DNA from 3 places in the Halobacillus sp. GSS1 genome. Region 2 is predicted to be linked to each of the others. Evidence: riboswitches for the same ligand, from Rfam matches in the RefSeq annotation. Region 2 holds a riboswitch; each other region holds the start of a gene.

Region 1 (7,193 bases), on a different contig from region 2:
CAATATTTCCTCCAGTGGCTTCAAACCCAAGGTTTTCGTAAAATTCTTTGGATCGATGGATGTCTTTCACATTTAAACTAACGGAAAATGCTCCTAATTCCATTACTTCTCCTCCTTATGAGTGGCTTACATAATATTTCTATTTATCTTCCAAAATACCTTCTCGTTAACCTCTTTTAACGAACTAATCACTGACTTTCACTAATTGTTAGCTTAATTATCTTCTTTCCAACCAATTTTCTTAATAATAACAGCGATCACTTCTTTTTCATTAAACCCAAACTCTATATTTATCCTATTGTCTTTATCAAAATATCCAAGGGTATCCAAGCCACTTTCAACCCTTTCATAATAGTTTTCACCGTATTCTTTGATCACCTCTTCTTTGGCATCCCCGATTTTAATTTTTTTTGCAGTTCCATAGATTTTGGAATTTTCGTGTGTTCTTCGAATGAATAATCGCATAACCTTGTCATCTACAAACCCAAACTCCACACCATCGTAACTTAAATATTTTGACTTTGGATTTTCTATTTCCTCGACTTCCATTGGTTTTCCAAAAGTGTTTATTACATCGTCTTCAGATGAATGTATGGATATAGAAAGGATATTTTCACCAGAGAGGTCGATACCGTCTGTGCTTTCATAAAAGTCCATCGTTTCCTTCGAGAATGGTTCACATCCTATTAAAAGGAACAACATAATCATAGTTGAAAGGACCGTTGAAATTTTCATATTTATCCTCAATATGATTCCCTCATTTTTACCAGTTGGAATATTTAACCATATGTTCCGAAACCATGATTCATGATTACTGCTGGTTAGCTCACTTTATTAAGCGCTGGATCTCAGGCTTCTACCATATGATTTGGTTTAAAAGTGTACACCAAAACATTCAATAGACTTACCGGGAATAAAGCGATGTATAGATAGAACGAAACAGGATCGCCACTCATTCCGAACTCATCCACGATAAAACCGCTGCTGTTCAGGCAGACGCTGCCGATGATCAAACTCATCGATGTAATGAAGAATAGTGTCCATCCATTCACCTTCTTTTCCTTTTGAAAAATGATAAATAGAGTAAGCAGAACGGAGACAGTCACTAATAATAAGAAGACTGGTCTCAAAAGCACAAAAGTTTCCATAAAATCCCTCCCTACTCTCCTAGTCTATCAAAGGATTCCTCCTGAAGGTAGTTGCTATCTTTTGCTTTCAATAAAGGAAACTCGTAGACTTGATTAAAGAATAGGTAAAGGAGTGAGAATCATGGCACAAGAAATCAAAGGAAAAATCGCTTATGTTACCGGTGCAGGTCGCGGAATCGGAAAGGCTACGGCTTTGCAGCTGGCAAAAGAAGGCGTTCATGTGGGGTTGATCGCCCGGACCGAAAGCCGTCTTGAGGAGGTTGCAGAAGAAGCCCGTTCCTATGGTGTACAGGCAGCAGTGGCATCCGCTGACATTTCTGACCTTGAAGAAGTTGAAAAAGCCATACAGCAGTTAAAAGAAGAAATTGGTGAAGCGGACATTCTCATCAACAATGCTGGGATCGGTGTGTATGGGAAGTTCCTTGAACTTGAGCCGGAAGAATGGAAACGGACGTTTGAGGTGAATGTTTATGGTACATACCATGTCACGAGAGCGGTCCTGCCAATGATGAAGGAGAAAAACCAAGGGGATATCATCAATATTTCCTCTAGTAGTGGGCTTAAAGGCACAGCCGGTTCTACGGCTTACAGTGGATCGAAGTTCGCCCTTCAAGGCATGATGGAGGCGCTCATGCAGGAAGTAAGAAGAGATAATATCCGCGTCTTCACCCTAAACCCGAGTCTTGTCGCGACAGAACTCGCTTTAGGCGAAGACATGGAAGGACAGGATAAAGAGAAGTACATGCAGCCCGAGGACCTTGCTGAGTACATGGTTTCTCAATTGAAATTACACCCTAGAATTTTCATCAAACAGTCGCTTCAGTGGGCGACCAATCCTTTTTAAATCAGGCACAATTCCTGGAAGGATTAAATTTAAAGAAATTAAATTAAAAGCATAGTGAGAACCGCCTGAATCATAAAGATCCAGGCGGTTCTTTTTTTATGAATGTACTCTCCGATGATTTAAGTAATGTTGACCTGTTCCAAACAACGCGTATGGTTGTCTGGAACGATATAAAAAAAGAGGCTGACGTGTAAACGCCAGCCTTCCTTTTTATTCTTTCATCCACTGTGGTTTTCCGAAGCCTTTAAATTCTTCATCGATGATTTTTTCAAACTCCTCTGACTCCACCACTTCTTTAATATCTTTCACAAATTGAGCGTCCAGATCTTCCGTCTTCACTGCTACACGGTTCCGGTAATCATCAGGCATGTCTTCCAAAGCTAGAGCATTCAGAAGATCCATTCCGGCTGCCAGAGCATAGTTCCCTGGAACCATGGACAAATCTTCGCTGTCAACAAGACGTGGCAATTGCCCTGCTTCGACTTCGACAAACTTGATGTCTTTCTTATTCTTCGTGATGTCGTTCAATGATGCACGTAGAGGATCGACACTGTCATCAACCTCAACAAGGCCTTCATCTTCAAGCACAATCAATGCACGGGCAAGATTCGTCGGATCGTTCGGCACGCCCATCGTGCTTCCTTCTTCAATACTCTCGATATCCTCGTATGTATTGGAGTAAATCCCCATTGGTGCCGTCGGTACGATGATCACTTCGGATAGATCCAGGTTGTTTTCCTTGGCGAACGACTCTAAGTAAATTTTATGTTGAAAAAGGTTTGCGTCCAAATCTCCATTGGCAAGGGCTTTGTTTGGTTGAACATAGTCTGTGAATTCTTTGTTCGTCACCTCGTATCCCTTTTCTTCCAACAAGGGAGCGATCGCTTTCGTGACCATGTCGCTGTACGGTCCAGCCGTAGCGCCGAATCGGATCGTGTCTTTTCCAGAAGCGTCCGCACTTTCTTCTTCCTCTCCGCACGCAGCTAGAAATGCAATCGATAATAAAGTGACACCTAACAAAATGAGTTTTTTCATGATGGTACCTCCTAAGTTTTCTTTAATTCTTTTTCACCGTTTTGGCAATGTAATCGCCTGTGTATTGTACGATTTGAACAAGAACAATTAGCAGGATGACGGTTGTAAACATGACAAAGTTATCATAGCGGTAGTAACCATACCGAATCGCCAAGTCTCCAATTCCACCGCCCCCGATGGCCCCTGCCATGGCCGAGTACCCAATCAAACTGATGGCAGTGATCGTCAATCCGCTGATTAATCCGGGTTTGATTTCCGGGAAAATGATATCTTTAATGATCAACCAAGGAGAAGCCCCGCAGGCGATGGCCGCTTCGATCACCCCTTTGTCAATATCACGCGCCGATGATTCCACAATCCTTGCGTAAAAAGGGATCGCAGCTACAGAAAGAGCGACGGATGCCGCAACCGGCCCTGTCGTAGTTCCGATCAGGAAGTTGGTAAAAGGAAACAGAAAGACGAGTAAAATGATGAACGGAACCGAACGGATCAGGTTCACTACGACGCCGACGATGCTTTTGATGGTTCGATTCTCCAAAAATAAATCACGGTCTGTCACAAACAGAAGTAATCCAAGCGGAAGTCCTGCAATTAAAGCGACGAGGAGTCCGATACCTACCATGATCAGTGTTTCCAGGAATGATTTATTCAGCTCTGGCCAGAGATTGATCAGCTGTTCGATCATCTTGCAGCACCTCCACTTCTCCAAGTTTCCCTTTCAAATCATCGATCGCCTGTTTGACAACTTTCTGTTCTCCAGTCAATTCCATGACGAAGTTTCCGAGCGCCTGGTCCTGGATGTAGTCGATTTTCCCGTGGAGAATATTGGCCCGTACTTTAAATCCTTGCAAGAGGTCTGACACAATCGATTCGTTCGCCGAGTCCCCTTTGAACGTCATATGTACGATGGTCCCTTTTCTTTCGGAGAGAATCTTTTCAGGAATTTTGAAGTCGATCACCGTTTGAATGAAGCGTTTGGTGAGTTCGTTTTCAGGCGCTGCGAAGATTTCGTACGTAGACCCCTGTTCTACGATTTTCCCGTCCTCCATCACAGCACAGCGATCGCAGATTTCTTTCACGACTTCCATTTCATGGGTAATGAGAACGATCGTGAGTCCGAGTTTGCGGTTGATCTTTCTTAACAACTTCAGTATGGATTGTGTCGTGTTCGGGTCCAGAGCAGAAGTGGCTTCATCACATAAAAGCACTTTAGGATCATTGGCGAGCGCTCTCGCAATGCTCACTCTCTGTTTTTGACCTCCACTTAACTGGGCAGGATACGCATCAGCTTTATCTGACAAACCGACAAGGTCCAAGAGCTCCTGGGCCCTTCTTTTTCTTTCCTGTCGGTTGACGCCTGAAGCCTTTAAAGCGAAGGCGACATTTTCCAAAACGGTTTTCGCCATTGCCAGGTGGAAACCCTGAAAGATCATCCCGATGGATTGCCTTGCCTTCCTCAGGTCTTTAGGATTCAATGTCATGAGATCGATTCCATCCACCATGACCTTCCCTTTTGTCGGACGTTCCAGAATGTTCATACATCGCAGCAGCGTACTTTTACCAGCCCCGCTGTACCCGACGACTCCGAAAATCTCACCTTTCTTGATGTCCAAGGAGACGTCATCGACTCCGATTACGGTTTTCTCCTTGGATTGATAGACTTTGCTCAATTGTTCCAATGAAATCATCGGCTTCCCCCCTCATGATTATGTTAAATAAAGTCCCATAAAAAAACTCCCGCCCTTTACGGGAGAGAGTTTCGCATGAAAGACTGCTAAACTCTTATCTCCCAGAATAGAAATATTCTGCAGGAATTAGCACCACTCCAATTGGAAGGTTGCTGTGATCTCTACGGGCCTTTTCCCTCAATCACTCTTGATAAGAATTTCGTTTATGTTTTAACACTTTAACGCAAGTGATAGGTTTTGTAAATAATTTTCTCAATTTTTTCAATTATAATTTTTCTCCGTTGACATGGCATTTTCAGGTATGGATAATAATGGTCATATCTTAGAGGGAGGAATTTTGAATGGAAACGATCCAAGTACAAGGGGCGCCGACTTATTACCGTTGCGAGCCCGGCATTTTGCAAAAAGTACCTGACCTCGTGAAGGATGAAACGTTCACGCATGGGACCATCATCCATGGCAGCGATTCGTGGAGCATGGTCAAACCTTACATCCCTGAATTTCCATTTGCTGTCGAAACCATCCCCTATGAAGGGGAATGCACACATAAAGAAGTGGAAAGAATCGCGGAGAGAATCACAACCACAGATGTCCTGATCGGTGTTGGTGGAGGGAAAATCCTCGACCTTGCGAAAGCATGCGGGGCTCGCCTGGACCTGCCTGTGATTCTGATTCCCACCTTGGTTTCCAACTGTGCCGCTTGGACGCCTCTCAGTGTTTTTTACGATGAAGAGGGGAATTTCCTTGAATATATCATTTACAAAAGAAGTACATACATGGTCATCGTCGATCCGGGTATGCTCGTTACCTCACCTGTAGAATATCTCCGGGCAGGGATTGGAGATACGATCGCCAAATGGTATGAGGCCGACGTTTTGACGAGCCATATAAAAGAAAAGCCTCTCCCCTTGGAAATGGCTCTCCACGCTGCAAAATTGTGCAGAGACGTTCTATTCCAGGAAGGAAAAGACGCTGTGGCGGCCAATGAAAACACTCAATGCACGTTCGCATTCACACATGTCGCTGAAACGATCATCATGGCTGGAGGTATGGTCGGGGGTTTTGGAGATGGTTACGGTCGTATATCCGGCGCGCACTCCATCCACAACGGCCTGACGAAAGTGCCGGGGACACATAAGTTTTTGCATGGAGAAAAAGTAGCCTACGGCATCCTTGTCCAGCTGGCTCTCGAGGGTAAAACCGATCAAATCGAGCAGCTGATTCCCTTTTACAAATCCATGCAGCTCCCTCTCACCCTCAAGGAGCTGGATGCAGATTCCCTGGAGGATATAGAAACCATTTCCTACTATGCCACTCGTCCCAGCGAATCAATTCACCTGATGGGGATTCAAACGCAAGCCCAAGTAAAAGAAGCGATCCTTACTGTAGAAAAAAGCTTAGCCTCCTTGTAAAAAGGCTAAGCTTTCATACAGCGGGCTAAGTAAATGCCACTCGCTGCCGCCTGCGACAAAGAGTGCGTCTCCCCGGAGCAGTCTCCGATCAAATACAAACCTTGTAGCTCCGTTTCAAAATGCTTATCTGTAAAGATCTTCGCTTCATAAAATTTGCTGTCCATTCCATATAGGATGGTGTCACAATCGATTTTTTCTCCAAGCAGCCCTTCCAATGCCTCGAAAAACTCAAGAAGCGCTTCTAAATAAAGAGGCGGAACTTCATTTTGGAGATCTCCTGCTTCTGCTTCCAGCGAAGGATGGATCACTTCTGAATCAAGACGAATCGACGTTTTTCCTGCCAATAGATCTCCCAACTTCTGAGCCACAATCCTGTCCTGCCCTTGATTGATACCTCCAATGACACGATGAGCTTCTGCCATAGCTTCGGCTTGATTTTTGAAATACCGCGGAACGAAAAGAGTGAAATTCAAATTCTGACTCGGTTCCTCCTCGTTCTGATTCTGACCATCTGCCATCACCAGGCCATGCTGATACTTGCGTATGATTCTCCCGCGTGGATTCATGCAGTAAGTGGTCGCGGAAAAGCGGTCGTTTATGTAATGCAGTTTCGTTTCAAACGTTTCCTGAAGGATGGCATCAAGCTGATTGCCGCGCATCTCCACCCGGACCCCGAGATCCAACCGAGTCTCTCCTGCTTTCAGCCCTAAATCCCGGGTCTTGGATTTCAGCCATTCTCCCCCGCTCATGCCTGTCGCGAACACTACTTTCCTGCTTTGAAACCGCCCATGGTTTGTATCAATGGAAAATCGGCCGTTTTCTTTTGTAACCGCCGTCACATCCGCTTCGAAGGTAAACGTCAACCGTTCAGACATGACCTCATACATGCTTTGAAAAACCCCCCGGGCGAGCTGCGTCCCCAGGTGGCGGACTTCTGTTGAGAAAACCCGTAAGGAGTGCTGGGCGGCTTTTTTGGAGAGTTTCTCATTTTTCGTACTGTATTTTTCCACAAGGTCGCCACCATAAGAACATAAAAGCTCATCGACTTCTTCCATGAGCGAGAGCG
Region 2 (7,193 bases):
TCTACAGGTCCAGAAGAGAAAAAGATGGGAATTAAGAGTTCTTCCACTCGTACATTGATATTAGAAGATGCGGAAGTCCCTGTTGAGAATGTTCTTGGAGAAGTTGGGCGCGGGCATGTCATCGCATTCAACATTCTAAACGTCGGTCGCTACAAACTGGCAATTGGCGGAGTAGGTGGTTCTAAGCGAGCAATTGAGCTTTCGGTCAAGTATGCCAAGGACCGCAAACAGTTCAAGACTCCAATCGCAAGCTTTCCATTGATTCAGGAAAAGATCGGTTCCGTAGCAGCCAACACCTATGCAAATGAGAGCTCCGTATATCGTACGGTAGGATTATTCGAACAAAGCATGGGTAAATTGTCTGACGAAGAGCTGAAAGATGGCGCTGCCGTTGCTAAAGTCATTGCAGAATATGCAATTGAATGTTCATTGAACAAAGTGTTTGGAACAGAACTGCTGGACTTTGCTGTGGACGAAGCTGTACAAATACATGGTGGATACGGTTTTATGGCTGAATACGAAGTAGAAAGAATGTACCGTGATTCCCGAATCAACAGAATCTTTGAAGGTACGAACGAAATCAACCGTATGATCGTCCCAGGGACACTGTTGAAGAAAGCAATGAAAGGAGAGTTGCCTCTCCTTCAGCAAGCACAAGCCCTTCAAGAAGAAATTATGATGATGATGCCGGAAGAACCGGGTGTAGAAGTTCTGGAACAAGAGAAATATTTATTGAAAAATGCGAAGAAGATTGGTCTCCTTGCTGCTGGTCTTGCCGCACAGAAATACGGAGAAAAACTGGAAAATGAACAAGAACTTCTTGTAAATATCGCGGATATAGTAGGCGAGATTTATAACATGGAATCTGCCGTTCTTCGTACGGAGAAAGCAATCAATAAATCAGGTGAAGAGAAGAACAAACAGAAACTCCTCTATACACAAGTGTATGTGCAGGAAGCCTTCAATCGAATCGAAGGACATGCGAAAGAAACATTGATTGCAGCGGAATCCGGGGATTCTTTAAGAATGATGCTCGGTGCCATGCGTAAACTGACACGTCATACACCAACAAATGTTATTCCTAAGAAGCGTGAGATTGCAAAAGCATTGATTGAAGCTGAAAAGTATACGGTTTAAAAAAATAAGATTGAATGTCACACAGGGCCTGCACTTTCGAAAACGCGAAGGTGCAGGCCTTCGTTTTTCTCTATTCATCTTAAACAATATGGCAGGTTTCTTGAAGACTCAGTTTCGAGACTTTCCAGGGTTCGTTACCTGGATTGTGCGCCAGGGGTGGCTGGGAAGCTACTCGCTTTCCTGCGGGGATGACGGCAAGCCTCCTCGTGCTACGCACTGCGGGGTCTCGCCAGCCAATCCATTCCCGCGGGAGTCTCGCAGCTTCCCAACCACCCCTTTCGATGTAAGAGAGAAACGAACCCCTGTACAAAGTTGGATGGTCTTCCACCGTCCAACTGTTAGAGGTATAAAGCGCTCTGGATCAAGCTTTTAAGTGCTATGGAGATATTCTATAATCCACTTCCCATAATCATACGAGCTGACTTTTTAATCGTGGTTTTGAGAATCTTTCATGGCAAAGGGGCGGAGGGGAATGGCGAGACTCCTGCGGGAAAAAGGTGCAGGGTGAGACCCCACAGGACGCAGTCCGAGGAGGCTCACCGCGCTCCCGCGGAAAGCGAGCTATTCCCCGCAGCCCCCATCCTCTCAACAAAAGTCTCGAAACTGAGTCTTCCACAATCGGGAGCGATTATGGAAGAGCGTGAGGTGAATATGAAGACAATCTAAGAAATAAATGAAATCTTTGCCTTCGTTGTGATAAAATATTAGACAACAAGAATGAAGGAGGGTGTGGAGATGTCTTTAACCTTCTATTGGTACCCAAATTGTGGTACATGTAAAAAAGCTAAAAAGTGGTTGGATGAGGAAGGGATTGACTACGAATCTGTACATATTGTTAACAATCCCCCTTCAGAAGAGCAGTTGAAGAGCTTTATTGCTACTAGTGACAAACCTGCAAAAAAATTCTTTAACACTAGTGGGAAAAAGTATAGAGAACTGAATATGAAGGAAAAGCTAAAAGAAGCAGAAGAAGCACAGATGATTGAGTGGTTAGCATCTGATGGAATGCTGATTAAGCGGCCCATCCTAACTGACGGTGAAAAAACAACGGTAGGGTTTAAGCAGGAAGAGTTTGAAAATGTTTGGGCTCAGTGAGCACATTATTGGGAATAGAAGCCTATAGCTTTTATGTTTATATTGGTTATTGAATTTTAATTATTATTTTGGAGGTAATTGACATGAGCGTACCTAAAGACCTGCGTTATTCTGAAGAACATGAATGGGTGAAAGAAGAAGGGGAAAAAGTTAGAGTCGGTATTACTGAATTCGCGCAATCAGAACTTGGAGATATCGTATTCGTAGAACTTCCAGAAGTCGGGGATGAGCTGGAAGCGGATGAGCCGTTTGGCAGTGTAGAGTCTGTGAAGACAGTTTCTGAACTTTATGCTCCTCTTAGTGGTAAGGTTGTCGAAGTTAATGAAGACTTGGAAGACAGTCCGGAATTTGTTAATGAATCTCCTTACGATAAAGCCTGGATGGTTGTTGTTGAACCAAGTGACAACTCCAAGGTCAATGATTTGATGACCGCGGAAGAATATGAAGCAATGATTGATGAAGACTAAGGATAGTGCATTGGACAGGCAGGGCTTTAAGAAACCTTGTCTGACATGATCACGTTTGATCTTAATCATGTTCAGACCATGCCTGACAGGCATGGTCTGTTTCTATATAGTAGGTGATGAAGATGGATGGAGAACGAATCGTCATTGTTGAAGGAATCACGGATAAAAAGAAGTTGAACAAGGTTCTTGATGAAGATATTGAAATCATCTGCACCCATGGGACTTTAGGAATCGAGCGGATGGAAGAAATGATTTTTGATCACAATTTAGATGATCGGACCGTGTATATTCTCGTGGATGAAGATGACTCTGGCTACAAATTAAGAAAACAATTGACGGAAGAGCTTCCTCACGCCGAACATATCTATATAGATAAGGCCTTCAGAGAAGTAGCAGCTACGCCGGAAGCTGAATTAGCAAGAGCCTTACTTAGTAGGCATTTCAACGTAAAATCGATTTATTTAATATAGGAGGATGGCTGTGGAGGAAATAAAAACATCACCAGAAGTAAAGAAGCACTTTGATGCTCCACAAACGACCCTCACCTTCGTTCACAGCCCTTTTTGCGCAACGTGTCATTTAGCACGTCAAATGCTTACAACACTTGAAGCGGTCTTTGATCGGGGAGTTTTTAAGGAAATGAATGCTTCTCTGCACCCTGAATGGATGCAGTATTATAAGATTAAAAGTGTCCCATGTCTGCTAGTGACGAGGGATGGGGAGGTAGAGGAAAAGATATATGCTTTTCAATCTGTCTCCTATATGTATGAGAGAGTCGTTGGTTTTGTTGAATAGTGTATGTATTTCCCAGGAAATGACCACTACTGTAGAATTGAAAACTTCTCTTATTAAATATGGTTTGGAAGTTATTCTATAATAAAAAACAGGGAAGACTCTCCAGAGTCTTCCCTGTTTTTTCTAGTCATGAATATCATACGATTTCTCCTAGTTTGCTTACAATATCTAAGAAGGAGGACTGATCACCAAAATTCGCATGGATATTACCTTGTTGATTGATGATGATGGTGGAAGGAACGCCATCACAATTGTACATGTCATAAACGTAACGTCCTTCGTCAGAAAGAGTAGGCTGCATTAAAAACTTTTCGGTGAATTCGAGACCTTCCTCTATCATCCGTTCCCTTCCAGAAACATTGATCGTCAGCATCGTTACTTTTTCATGATCCATCGTTTTGAACAGTTGTTCTTTCATAGGTAAATCTTTCCCGCAATCTGGACACCAGGAGGCCCAGAAGGTCAAGACAATAACTTTCCCTAGGTCGTCTTCCAGTTTATAGATTGAAGATTGATCGTTAATATAAGGCAGTTCAAATAAAGGGGCTTGTTCACTCAATGTCATTCTCCTTTGTATCTGGCGAAGTTATGGATTGACGCTAATCTATGTCCCATGCTAACATAATTATTAATTTCATATCGACATCTTCACTTATCCAGAGTGGCGGAGGGACTGGCCCGACGATGCCCGGCAACCGGCAGGTAGACTGTACGGTGCTAAATCCTGCGAAGTCTTTGACTTTGATAGATGAGAAATGTAAACGCGATCAATCTCTTCTATTAAAGAAGGGATTTTTTTATTGTGTAAATCGCGTGAATATTTGATGTTTTGGTTTATAATTGATCGTTTTTTTTTATTTTTGATCGACTTTATTTTCTGAACAATCTGTTTTGGAGTTGACACAAAATTCGTACGGTGCTAAAATCCTCTTTGTGCTACTTAAACGAGTTAAAGTGATAATAATTTAATAGACTAAAATCTCTTATCCAGAGTGGCGGAGGGACTGGCCCGATGATGCCCGGCAACCGGCAGAACTATTTTGCTCAGGTGCCAATTCCTGCAAAGTGAAAAACTTTGACAGATGAGAGAACAGATTTTTAGGTAAGATTAAAAACGCCGCTCTGTTCTCATAACAGAGCGGCGTTTTTTTGGAAGTGGAGGGAAATCATCATGATTACAATTAAAGGACTATCAAAGATATTCCACACGAAAGATCAGGATGTACGAGCTGTGGATGATTTAAGTCTTAACATTAACAAAGGGGAAATTTATGGGGTGATCGGCTATAGCGGTGCCGGTAAAAGTACATTTATTCGTTTACTGAACCGGTTGGAAGACCCCACAGAAGGAAGCATTCTTGTCGATGATCAGGAACTCACTTCTTTAAGCAAAGGAAAATTAAGGTTGGCAAGACAAGAAATCGGAATGATCTTCCAACATTTCAACTTGCTTTGGTCGCGAACCGTTCATGATAATATCGCTTTTCCATTGGAAATTGCCGGGATCCCTAAAGCTGAAAGGCAGAAACGAGTCGATGAATTGATTGAATTGGTGGGGTTGAAAGGACGTGGAGGTTCTTATCCATCCCAATTGAGTGGCGGACAAAAGCAGAGGGTGGGGATAGCCAGAGCACTTGCAAACAACCCTAAAGTTCTTTTGTGTGATGAAGCTACATCCGCCTTGGACCCAGAGACCACGGATTCGATTCTTGATCTTCTTGTGGATATTAATGAAAAGCTCGGCCTTACAATCGTTCTGATTACACATGAAATGCATGTAATACGCAAAATTTGTCATCAGGTGGCGGTTATGGAAGAAGGGAAGATTGTGGAGCAAGGGGAAGTCTTGGATGTCTTTCTTCATCCTCAAAAACCGGTAACGAAGAAGTTTGTGGATCAGGTGATGGGAGATCCGGAAAAAGAGACCTCCCTGCAGTTGATCAAAGATAATTACCGATCTGGAGAAATTATACGCCTTCACTTTGTCGGAGAAAGTACAAATCAAGCACTCATCAGCGATTTATCCAGGAAGTTTGAAGTAGATGTCAACATTCTGCATGGGAAAATCACCCAGACGCAAAAGGGTGCGTATGGAACAATGTTTGTACAGTTTGATGGAAATCAAAAAGAAGTCGAGCGTGCCATTGATTATATTGGGTCAACATCTGTAGAAGTGGAGGTGAATCCACATGTTTAATGAATGGTTCCCGAACGTAAGAATGGAAGACATGATTACAGCTACAAATGAAACCCTCTACATGACTCTGGTATCTGTCGCGGGTACGTTTGTTTTAGGTTTACTATTGGGCCTGCTTCTTTATTTGACCGGCCCTGGGGGTCTTTGGGCAAACAAAACATTGAATTGGATCACTGCCTCTATCGTTAACATATTTAGAGCGATTCCTTTTATCATTCTCATTTTATTGTTGTTCCCGTTTACTGATTTTCTGATTGGAACTATTCGAGGGCCTCAAGCAGCGCTACCTGCACTAATTATTGGTGGAGCTCCATTCTATGCCCGTTTAGTGGAAATTGCTTTGAAAGAAGTCGATAAAGGTGTTGTGGAAGCCGCAAAATCTATGGGAGCGAAGTACTCGACCATCATTTTTAAAGTATTACTCCCGGAATCGATGCCAGCGCTTATATCGGGAATTACTGTAACAGCGATCGCATTGATTGGATACACCGCAGTAGCAGGTGCAATTGGATCAGGTGGACTTGGCGACTTCGCCTATTTCTACGGCTTCCAAAGAAGTAATTTTGATGTTGTATTTATCTGTACCATTTTAATCATATTGATTGTGTTTATATTCCAATTCATCGGAGATGCGATCTCACGGAAATTGGATAAAAGATAAAGATAAAATAAAGAAAGGGAGAGAATAAAAAATGAAAAAAATCTGGACGAGTTTAATCGCCGTATTATTTATCCTTGTTCTCGCAGCTTGCGGGTCATCGAATGAGGAGGAAACTTCATCAGGATCTGAAGGTGAGGATGGAACCAAAGAGATTAAGGTAGGAGCTACTAGTGTTCCTCACGCTGAAGTTCTTGAAAAAGCAAAACCTATGCTCGAAGAAAAAGGAATCACATTAGAGATTGAAGAATATCAGGATTATATTTTACCGAACCAAGACTTAGATGAAGGTCGAATCGATGCAAACTATTTCCAAACGATCCCTTATATGGAGACTCAAGAAGAAGAGAAAGGATATGACTTTGCAAACCTCGGTGGTATCCACATTGAGCCGATCGGAGTTTATTCTCAAAAGTATGAAAACCTGGAAGATGTAGAAGAGGGCACGACGCTAGTCATGAGTCGTTCCGTATCTACTCACGGACGAGTTCTTTCTCTCTTAGAAAAAGAAGGGCTGATCAAATTGGATGAAAGTGTTGAAAAAGTAGAAGCTACGGTACAGGATATTGTAGAAAACCCTAAAAACATTGAATTTGATACAGGTGTAGATGCAGCAAACCTTCCCCAGGTTTATCAACGTGAAGAAAACGTGCTTGTAGCTATTAATACAAATTATGCGATTGAAGCTGACTTGTCTCCAAGTGAAGATTCAATTATTCTCGAGGAATCTGACTCTCCATATGTAAACGTTGTTGCTGCTAATAGTGAAGATAAAGACAATGAAGCATTGAATACCCTTGTAGAAGTTCTTCGTTCTGAAGAGATCGTAGACTTCATAAAAGAA
Region 3 (7,193 bases), on a different contig from region 2:
ACTATCAGCGCCTGAAGGAATCGGGGGTTCAAGTCTCCTCCGTTAAAGCGAATGATCTATGTATCTACCTGACTGAATCTCAAAATGGAAAGGGGAGTGTGGATGATGTCTTTGATTGAAGTGCAGACGTCTGAAATCGTCAAACGGCAGATCGGATATAAATGGAGGGCTTATACAGGCGTATTCACATCTCTTGTCGTTATCCAGCTTCTCGGCTTATTATTTTCCCTGAACGGAACAGGACAGATGGGCAGCGGGAGAACAGGATACGATGTTAAAATCACCTATTTTACTGCAGATATCATTGTAGGCTTTACGATTTTTTGGGGATTTCTAACGGCCTTTCTGTTAACGACGAAAGCTTATCGAGAAGATGACTTCGCATTTGTTACAAACAGAAAAACGAGTACACTGTCTACGATTGCTTTTTTGTTTACGATTTGTGTCATCGGTGCGTTGACCGCTTTGCTCTCCAGTTTTGCTTTGAAACTGCTTGCGTACGTCATCCTGCCGGGGGAAGAGATGCTTCTCATTCAAGGGATGGGGGATGTGGGCACTTGGCTGCAAGGAATATTTGCTACCATTCTTATCGTTTTTATGTTCAGCAGCTTAGGCTACTTGGCTGGCATGATCATTCAGTTAAACAAAATGCTTGTCATCGTTCTGCCTGTCGTTGTGGTAGGATTGATGATTTTGTTATCCAGAGGCGGCTTTCAAGTGGAGGAGTATTTTTTTCAATTCATTTTTGAAGAAAACCAGGCATGGCTTTTTACTCTGAAAACGATTGCTGTGACCGCCATTTTCTACGCACTGGCTGTCCTCGTTTCTAATCGTCTGGAGGTGAAACGATGATTGTTGCAGCGTTCCTGCCAATTATTCTATTGTTGGCAGTTATTATTGGTTTGATTCTCCTCATTAATAAAAGTTCCCGATTCGGTTTTGGGAGAGGTAGAGCAGGACTCTGGATGCTAATCGGTTATTCGTGCCTGTTAGTGGTGTCAGCAGTTATTTTCCTTGCGCTTCCTATTGGTAACACGGATTTGCAAGGAAAGGAGAGCGAGCGAAAGGAAGAACAAACGTCTCAGGAGTTTTATGATGCCGTTCTTCAAGGGAAGATAAACGAAATGGAAAAATGGCTCATCTATGAATGGTCGTTTCCTTTTAATGAAGAACAATTGATTCTTCAAGTAGCAGAAAATGATGAGAACAGCATCAATATTTTTGTCGAGCATACGGAAGAATTGACAGAGACCATAGAAGCTTCTTACTATCAGACGCCGTTGATGATTGACGGGTTTGAAGTGGAAGAAAAGTACACGCCGGCGGTTCATATGGACATGACAACCCTCACGGTTTATCCAGGAGAGACAAAGAATCTGAAATATAAACTTTTTGGTTCTGAATTTCCTTTCCGATTGTTTAACAGAGAGGAAGGGACGATGTGGATGGATTCTATCGTTTCCCACTGGAACGGTTCTGCGCTTTATATCCGTGTTCCTGAAGGATTGGATGTATTTGCTGATCAGAGTGCCTATACTGAAGTGGACCCATCATCATAAAAGGCAGCTTTTCTTCGTAAGAAGTTGTACTAATAATAAGATAGAGATTAAGAAACAGGCTCCCCATCATATGATGGGGAGCCTGTTTCTTTTTCAAGGACTTCTTTTCTGTTGGAACCATCTTTTTCAAAGAACCATATTCTCGTAATCTGGTTCTTTACCAGAATGATCCTCTAGTTACACGAAAAGAGAACGATCTAACCATTTTCACACAATTGGGCACCCGCACATAAATTAGCTGTAGAGGTGGTGAGTATGAAAGATGACCGAAGGGAATCTGTGACAGACCCTTTACAAATGGAAAAACAAGAGTGGAAAAAGCGGCAGATGCAGCACCGTCTGAAGCAGATACTGACAATATCCTCGCCGATTTTCATTGTATTGCTATGGGAGTTTTTATCACGAACGGGATTGATTGATGCCCGTTTCTTCCCGCCTCCGACAGAGATCGTCGGGACGTTCTGGGCGATGGGGATGAGCGGGGAGCTGTTCCATCATGTCGGGATTTCCTTGTTTCGTATTTTTGCCGGGTTCCTGCTCGGGGTCATACCGGCGATTGTGATCGGTCTTTTGATGGGACTTTATGGACCCATCCGCCATTTCCTTTCACCTCTTATCATGGCACTCATGCCGATCCCGACCCTTGCGCTCCTGCCGATCATCATCATCTTATTCGGTGTCGGTGAAGTTTCCAAAGTGGTGACGATTGCGGGGAGTGTGTTTTTTCCTGTCGTCATAAACACAGTAGCGGGCGTTGTAAACATTGACCGCATTTATTTGGATGTGGCAAAGAATTATGGGGCCGATTCGAAGCAGTTCTTTTTCAAGATTGCATTGCCGGGTTCGCTTCCGGTCATGCTCGAAGGGATTCAGATGGGGCAGGCGATCGCGCTGCTTACGATTGTCGCAGCGGAAATGATGGGAGCCAATTCAGGGATCGGGTATTTGATCTGGACGTCGTATAAAGCTTTTTTGTTGAAAGAAATGTTTGTCGGGCTTGTGCTCATTTCGTTCTTCGGCTATTTGTTTTCGGTCATTCTCCGGGGCCTGCAGGCCAAATTGCTGCCATGGCGCTAACTGATGAAAGGAGCGACAGGGGATGGAGGCTAAAATATCGATTCAGGATTTAACAAAGGTTTTTTATAAAAAAGAGACCCGCGTGACGGCCTTAGAGGGGATTTCTCTTGATATTGCGGATGGTGAATTCGTCTGTCTCGTCGGGCCGAGCGGCTGTGGGAAAACGACGCTGTTAAGGATTCTGGCGGAGTTAGAAAAACCAAGTGGTGGCTCCTTCACGATTGCAAAGAGTAAAAAAGAACGGCCGCTGCAGTCGATGGTTTTTCAGGAAAGAGGAGTCATTCCATGGTTGACCGTTGAAGGCAATGTGAGTTTCGGGTTAAAGATGAGACACATGCCTGCAGATGTAATCAAGGAGCGGACCGCTTATTATTTGAATAAAGTAGGGCTCGAGAAATTCGCCAAGCTCTATCCAAAAGAGCTTTCCGGTGGGATGAAGCAGCGCGTCAGCATTGCGAGAGCATTTGCGAACGATCCGGAAATCCTCCTTATGGATGAACCTTTTGCTGCGCTCGATGAGCAGAATAAATTCATTTTGCAGGAGGAACTTTTAAATATATGGTCAGAAACGAAGAAAACGGTCTTATTTATTACCCATAGCATAGATGAAGCGCTCCTACTTAGCGACCGGATTTTGTTAATGAGCTCGCAGCCCGGCACGATTATCGATGAAAAACGGATTGATCTGCCGCGCCCGAGAAATATGGAGCAGGTACGGGCGGACCCTTTGATGGCGGAGCATTTTGTGGAGATTTGGAATCATCTTCAGGAAGAAGTACAGCGTTCGCGTAAATAGAGGAAGAGAGGGGATTGGAATCCCATGATGAAAAAAGTATGTCATCTGTTTTCTTTTTTGTTGATTATCTTTGTGCTGTTCGGGTGTTCCTCCAGTGATGACGGGGGAGATACAGGTAGCGGTGGCCTCACAGACGGTGATTTTGCTCCATTAGATAAGAAGGCGACGGTAGTAATAGCTGAAGATGGAGCAGCTTCAGGGGCCGGCTTTTATATTGCTGAAGAAAAAGGGTACTTTGACGATTACAACATTGATATCAAGTTCACAACGTTCGCCAATAGTGACGATATGCTTCCAGCTCTGGCAGCAGGGGAAGTGGATATTGCCGGTGGTGTTTCCACGGCTTCCTTCTTCAATGCTATCGCCCAGGGGATTGACGTGAAGATCATTGCCGATAAAGGGCATTATTTCGATGGCAGCTCCTATTTCAGTTTTGTGATTCGTGAAGATCTGCAGGATGAAATCAAAGAGTACAGCGACTTGAAAGGAAAGCGGATTGCCGTTTCATCGAGAAATGCTGTGGATGATTATATTTTTCAGCGCATGCTTGAACATGCCGGTCTGACAGAAGACGATGTCGAATTTGTTCTCATGTCTGACTTTGGAAACATGCTTGCGGCCATGGGGAACAAATCGATTGATGCCGCTCTTCAGATCGAGCCACTGATCACTCAGGGAGAAGCACAGAACCTGCACGTTCGTTTCGGTGACGCTACAGATTTCGCTCCGGATGCACAGATTGCGATGGTGCTGGGATCCCCTGATTTCATCGAAAAAGAAACCGACGTTTCTGTACGTTTTATGGCTGCCTATCTGAAGGGTGTCCGTGATTATAATGATGCGTTCCTTCATGATGAAGGTCTTGATGAAGTGATTGATATCATGACCAAACATACGGCGCTTAAGGACGCAGAAGTTTGGAAGAAAGTCGGTGTGACGGGGCTTGACCCTAACGGAGAAATGTTTATTGACGATATTAAGAAACAGTTCGAGATGTATGATGCGAACGGTGCTATCAGTGGAGATATTAACTTCAATGATGCCATCGACACGTCTCTTTCTGAAGAAGCGATGGAAATGATCGGGCGCTACGATCGATAACAATTTTTCTGAAAATCTCTTGTCAGAGGATCTTTTTTATTGTAAAGTTACCATTAACTCAATTGAATATTTCTTATCAAGAGAAGCGGAGGAACTGGTCCTGTGAAGCTTCAGCAACCACCAACATCGGTTGGCCGGTGCTAAGTCCAGCAAGTGATGATCACTTGAGAGATAAGAAGGAATGAACGGATACGTTTCAAGAGCCTTCTTATTGTAAGAAGGCTCTTTTTTGTTGGCCGCCTTCTTTTGGATCAGGAACTTTTCTCGGGATAAAACCAACTATTCTGATGAGTTATATAAAAAAGGAGGTCAAATCATGACAAAACCAAGCAGCAATGCTTTCGCACTCATCCCATTTGTGGTCTTTATTTTGCTTTTCATCGGATCAGGGGTCATCACAGGTGATTTTTATAAAATGCCCGTTCTAGTTGCCCTATTCGCAGCTATTCTCTTCGCCTTAGCCATGAACCGGAAAACGGATTTCCAAACGAAAATTTCCCAGTTGACGAAAGGAGGAGGGCACCCGAACATCATTTTAATGGTGATCATCTTCCTGCTGGCGGGCGCATTTGCTGCCGTAGCATCCGGAATGGGAGCAGTTGAATCCACCGTCAATCTCGGCTTGACTTATCTCCCTGGAGGCTGGATGGTCGTCGGTTTGTTTGTCATCGGCTGCTTCATCTCGATTTCCATGGGGACCTCAACAGGTACGGTGGTTGCCCTCGCCCCTATCGGCGTAGGCGTGGCAGAACAGACGGACATTGGCCTTGCCCTGGTCATGGGTGCCATTGTCAGTGGTGCAATGTTTGGGGACAACCTTTCCGTTATTTCAGATACGACCATTGCAGCTGTCCGTACGCAAGGCACGGAAATGAAAGAGAAGTTCAAAGCAAATTTCTTTATCGTTTTACCAGCAGCCATCATCACGGCCGTTATTTTTGCTGTAATGACGGCGGATGCCTCGGCTAGCCTGGATGAAAACTACGCGTACAACATTGTAGAAATTTTACCTTACTTAGGCGTGCTTGGCTTTGCGATTGCCGGAGTGAATGTCATTTATGTTTTGATTGGTGGTATTGTTTTCGCCGGAGGTGTCGGCCTTCTGCTTGGAAAGTTTTCTGGTATGGAGTTCGTCACTATGGTAGGGGATGGATTTACGAATATGCAGACGCTCGCAATGATAGCGATTTTGCTCGGTGGTCTTGTGGAATTGATCCGTGCAAATGGAGGGATAGAGTTTCTATTACAAGCCGTGAGTCGGAAAGTGAACTCGAATCGTGGCGGGGAGCTTGGTATTGCAGGGATTGTGACGGCCGTCAACTTTTCTACTGCGAACAACACGATTTCCATCATTACAGCGGGCCCGCTGGCGAAACAGATTTCTGATGAATACGGCATCGAAGGGCGTCGCTCCGCAAGTATCCTCGATATCTTTGCCAGTTCCGTTCAGGGAATCATTCCTTATGGTGGACAGATTTTAGCAGTGGCAGGTGTGGCTGGTATTTCTCCTGTCGCGATTGTTCCGTTTTGCATTTATCCTTTACTCACAGCTGCAGCCGGTCTTTTAGCGATCGCTTTCAGATATCCGAAATTCACAGTAGAAAAAAGGAAAGCCGTAATGAGGAGTGCTTCTTAAGAGGGAAAGGAACCTGGATCCAGGTTCCTTTTTTTATGTACTTTTTTTACATTAATTTCAAGAAAGGTTGACATATTATTTTAAAATGAGTCGATTGGAATAGTAGGAAAGCTTTGGAAAAAGAAGGGAAAAAGGACGATTCGGGCCTTAAGTGGTATAGACGACTATATCTATTTCCGTTACGCTTTTATTACAAAATGTAAACGTTTACAACAATATTTCTCCTATACCGACTTTATGAAGAACTGCTTTTTTAGAAAACGTTTTGCGAAAGGGTCTTTTTGGATAGGAAGACACCTTTTACAAATAGATAAATCAAGGAGGAATGGCGAATGAGAATGGCGGGGAAATGGATGTTTATCTTTACACTGACCCTGGGTATGATGCTGCCATCGTGGTTGATGGGTACAAAGGTGGAAGCCGCTGAAGATGGCGGATTATCGGATTTAATCATCTTTGAAAACGTACCACAGGCAGATTTAACGATGGAAGGGGATGAGTTTACTCTTTCCGCACTGAATGTGTATGAAGACGGACATTTTACAAAAGTGGAAGACGGACTCGTTTGGAAATCGAAGAATTCGAACGTTGCCACTGTGGAGGATGACGGTACGGTCACTTTTACAGGAAAACCTGGACGTACATGGGTGACGGTATCGAACGGTGATTTTAAAGATCGGATTGCCCTTGATTTTAAACCGGACCACTCCAAAAAAGGGAGGACGGAATTTAAACCGACCATCAAAAAGCAGGATGGTGATCGTTACGACCTCGTCCAACATGCTCTTTCCAACATGACAATGGAGGAAAAAGTCGGCCAGATGCTCATGCCTGATTTCAGGAAATGGGAAGGTGAAAACGTGACGGAAATGCTTCCTGAAATCGAAGAAATGGTACAGGAATATCATCTGGGTGGGGTCATTTTATTCCGTGAAAACGTTGTGACAACGGAACAAACAGCGAAGCTTGTTTCTGATTATCAAGCAGCCTCTGAAAAATATGGACTGCTTATGACGATTGACCA

The links. Region 2 has a riboswitch for S-adenosylmethionine ahead of J0K78_RS14415 (methionine ABC transporter ATP-binding protein). Riboswitches for the same ligand answer to the same signal wherever they lie in the genome.
Region 1: linked by a shared signal. The riboswitch ahead of J0K78_RS02940 (methionine ABC transporter ATP-binding protein) and the one ahead of J0K78_RS14415 (methionine ABC transporter ATP-binding protein) in region 2 are both predicted to bind S-adenosylmethionine.
Region 3: linked by a shared signal. The riboswitch ahead of J0K78_RS11685 (Na+/H+ antiporter NhaC family protein) and the one ahead of J0K78_RS14415 (methionine ABC transporter ATP-binding protein) in region 2 are both predicted to bind S-adenosylmethionine.

Annotation. Positions count from the first base shown of each region.
Region 1 covers NZ_JAFLHE010000001.1:562,551-569,743, forward strand. The annotation lists gene J0K78_RS02910 (VOC family protein) at 1-103, opposite strand, end outside; gene J0K78_RS02915 (hypothetical protein) at 214-735, opposite strand; gene J0K78_RS02920 (hypothetical protein) at 849-1,148, opposite strand; gene J0K78_RS02925 (3-ketoacyl-ACP reductase) at 1,270-1,992, shown strand; gene J0K78_RS02930 (MetQ/NlpA family ABC transporter substrate-binding protein) at 2,203-3,027, opposite strand; gene J0K78_RS02935 (methionine ABC transporter permease) at 3,050-3,712, opposite strand; gene J0K78_RS02940 (methionine ABC transporter ATP-binding protein) at 3,672-4,715, opposite strand; SAM riboswitch class I at 4,807-4,912, opposite strand; gene J0K78_RS02945 (iron-containing alcohol dehydrogenase family protein) at 5,057-6,127, shown strand; gene J0K78_RS02950 (FAD-binding oxidoreductase/lyase) at 6,133-7,193, opposite strand, start outside.
Region 2 covers NZ_JAFLHE010000008.1:39,978-47,170, forward strand. The annotation lists gene J0K78_RS14385 (acyl-CoA dehydrogenase family protein) at 1-1,137, shown strand, start outside; gene J0K78_RS14390 (arsenate reductase family protein) at 1,873-2,232, shown strand; gene gcvH (glycine cleavage system protein GcvH) at 2,316-2,699, shown strand; gene J0K78_RS14400 (toprim domain-containing protein) at 2,822-3,169, shown strand; gene J0K78_RS14405 (thioredoxin family protein) at 3,180-3,494, shown strand; gene J0K78_RS14410 (TlpA family protein disulfide reductase) at 3,631-4,053, opposite strand; SAM riboswitch class I at 4,144-4,249, shown strand; SAM riboswitch class I at 4,475-4,583, shown strand; gene J0K78_RS14415 (methionine ABC transporter ATP-binding protein) at 4,666-5,691, shown strand; gene J0K78_RS14420 (methionine ABC transporter permease) at 5,684-6,352, shown strand; gene J0K78_RS14425 (MetQ/NlpA family ABC transporter substrate-binding protein) at 6,384-7,193, shown strand, end outside.
Region 3 covers NZ_JAFLHE010000004.1:300,031-307,223, forward strand. The annotation lists gene J0K78_RS11655 (ATP-binding cassette domain-containing protein) at 1-119, shown strand, start outside; gene J0K78_RS11660 (hypothetical protein) at 106-852, shown strand; gene J0K78_RS11665 (hypothetical protein) at 849-1,559, shown strand; gene J0K78_RS11670 (ABC transporter permease) at 1,815-2,636, shown strand; gene J0K78_RS11675 (ABC transporter ATP-binding protein) at 2,659-3,432, shown strand; gene J0K78_RS11680 (ABC transporter substrate-binding protein) at 3,460-4,533, shown strand; SAM riboswitch class I at 4,604-4,711, shown strand; gene J0K78_RS11685 (Na+/H+ antiporter NhaC family protein) at 4,766-6,169, shown strand; gene J0K78_RS11690 (glycoside hydrolase family 3 protein) at 6,502-7,193, shown strand, end outside.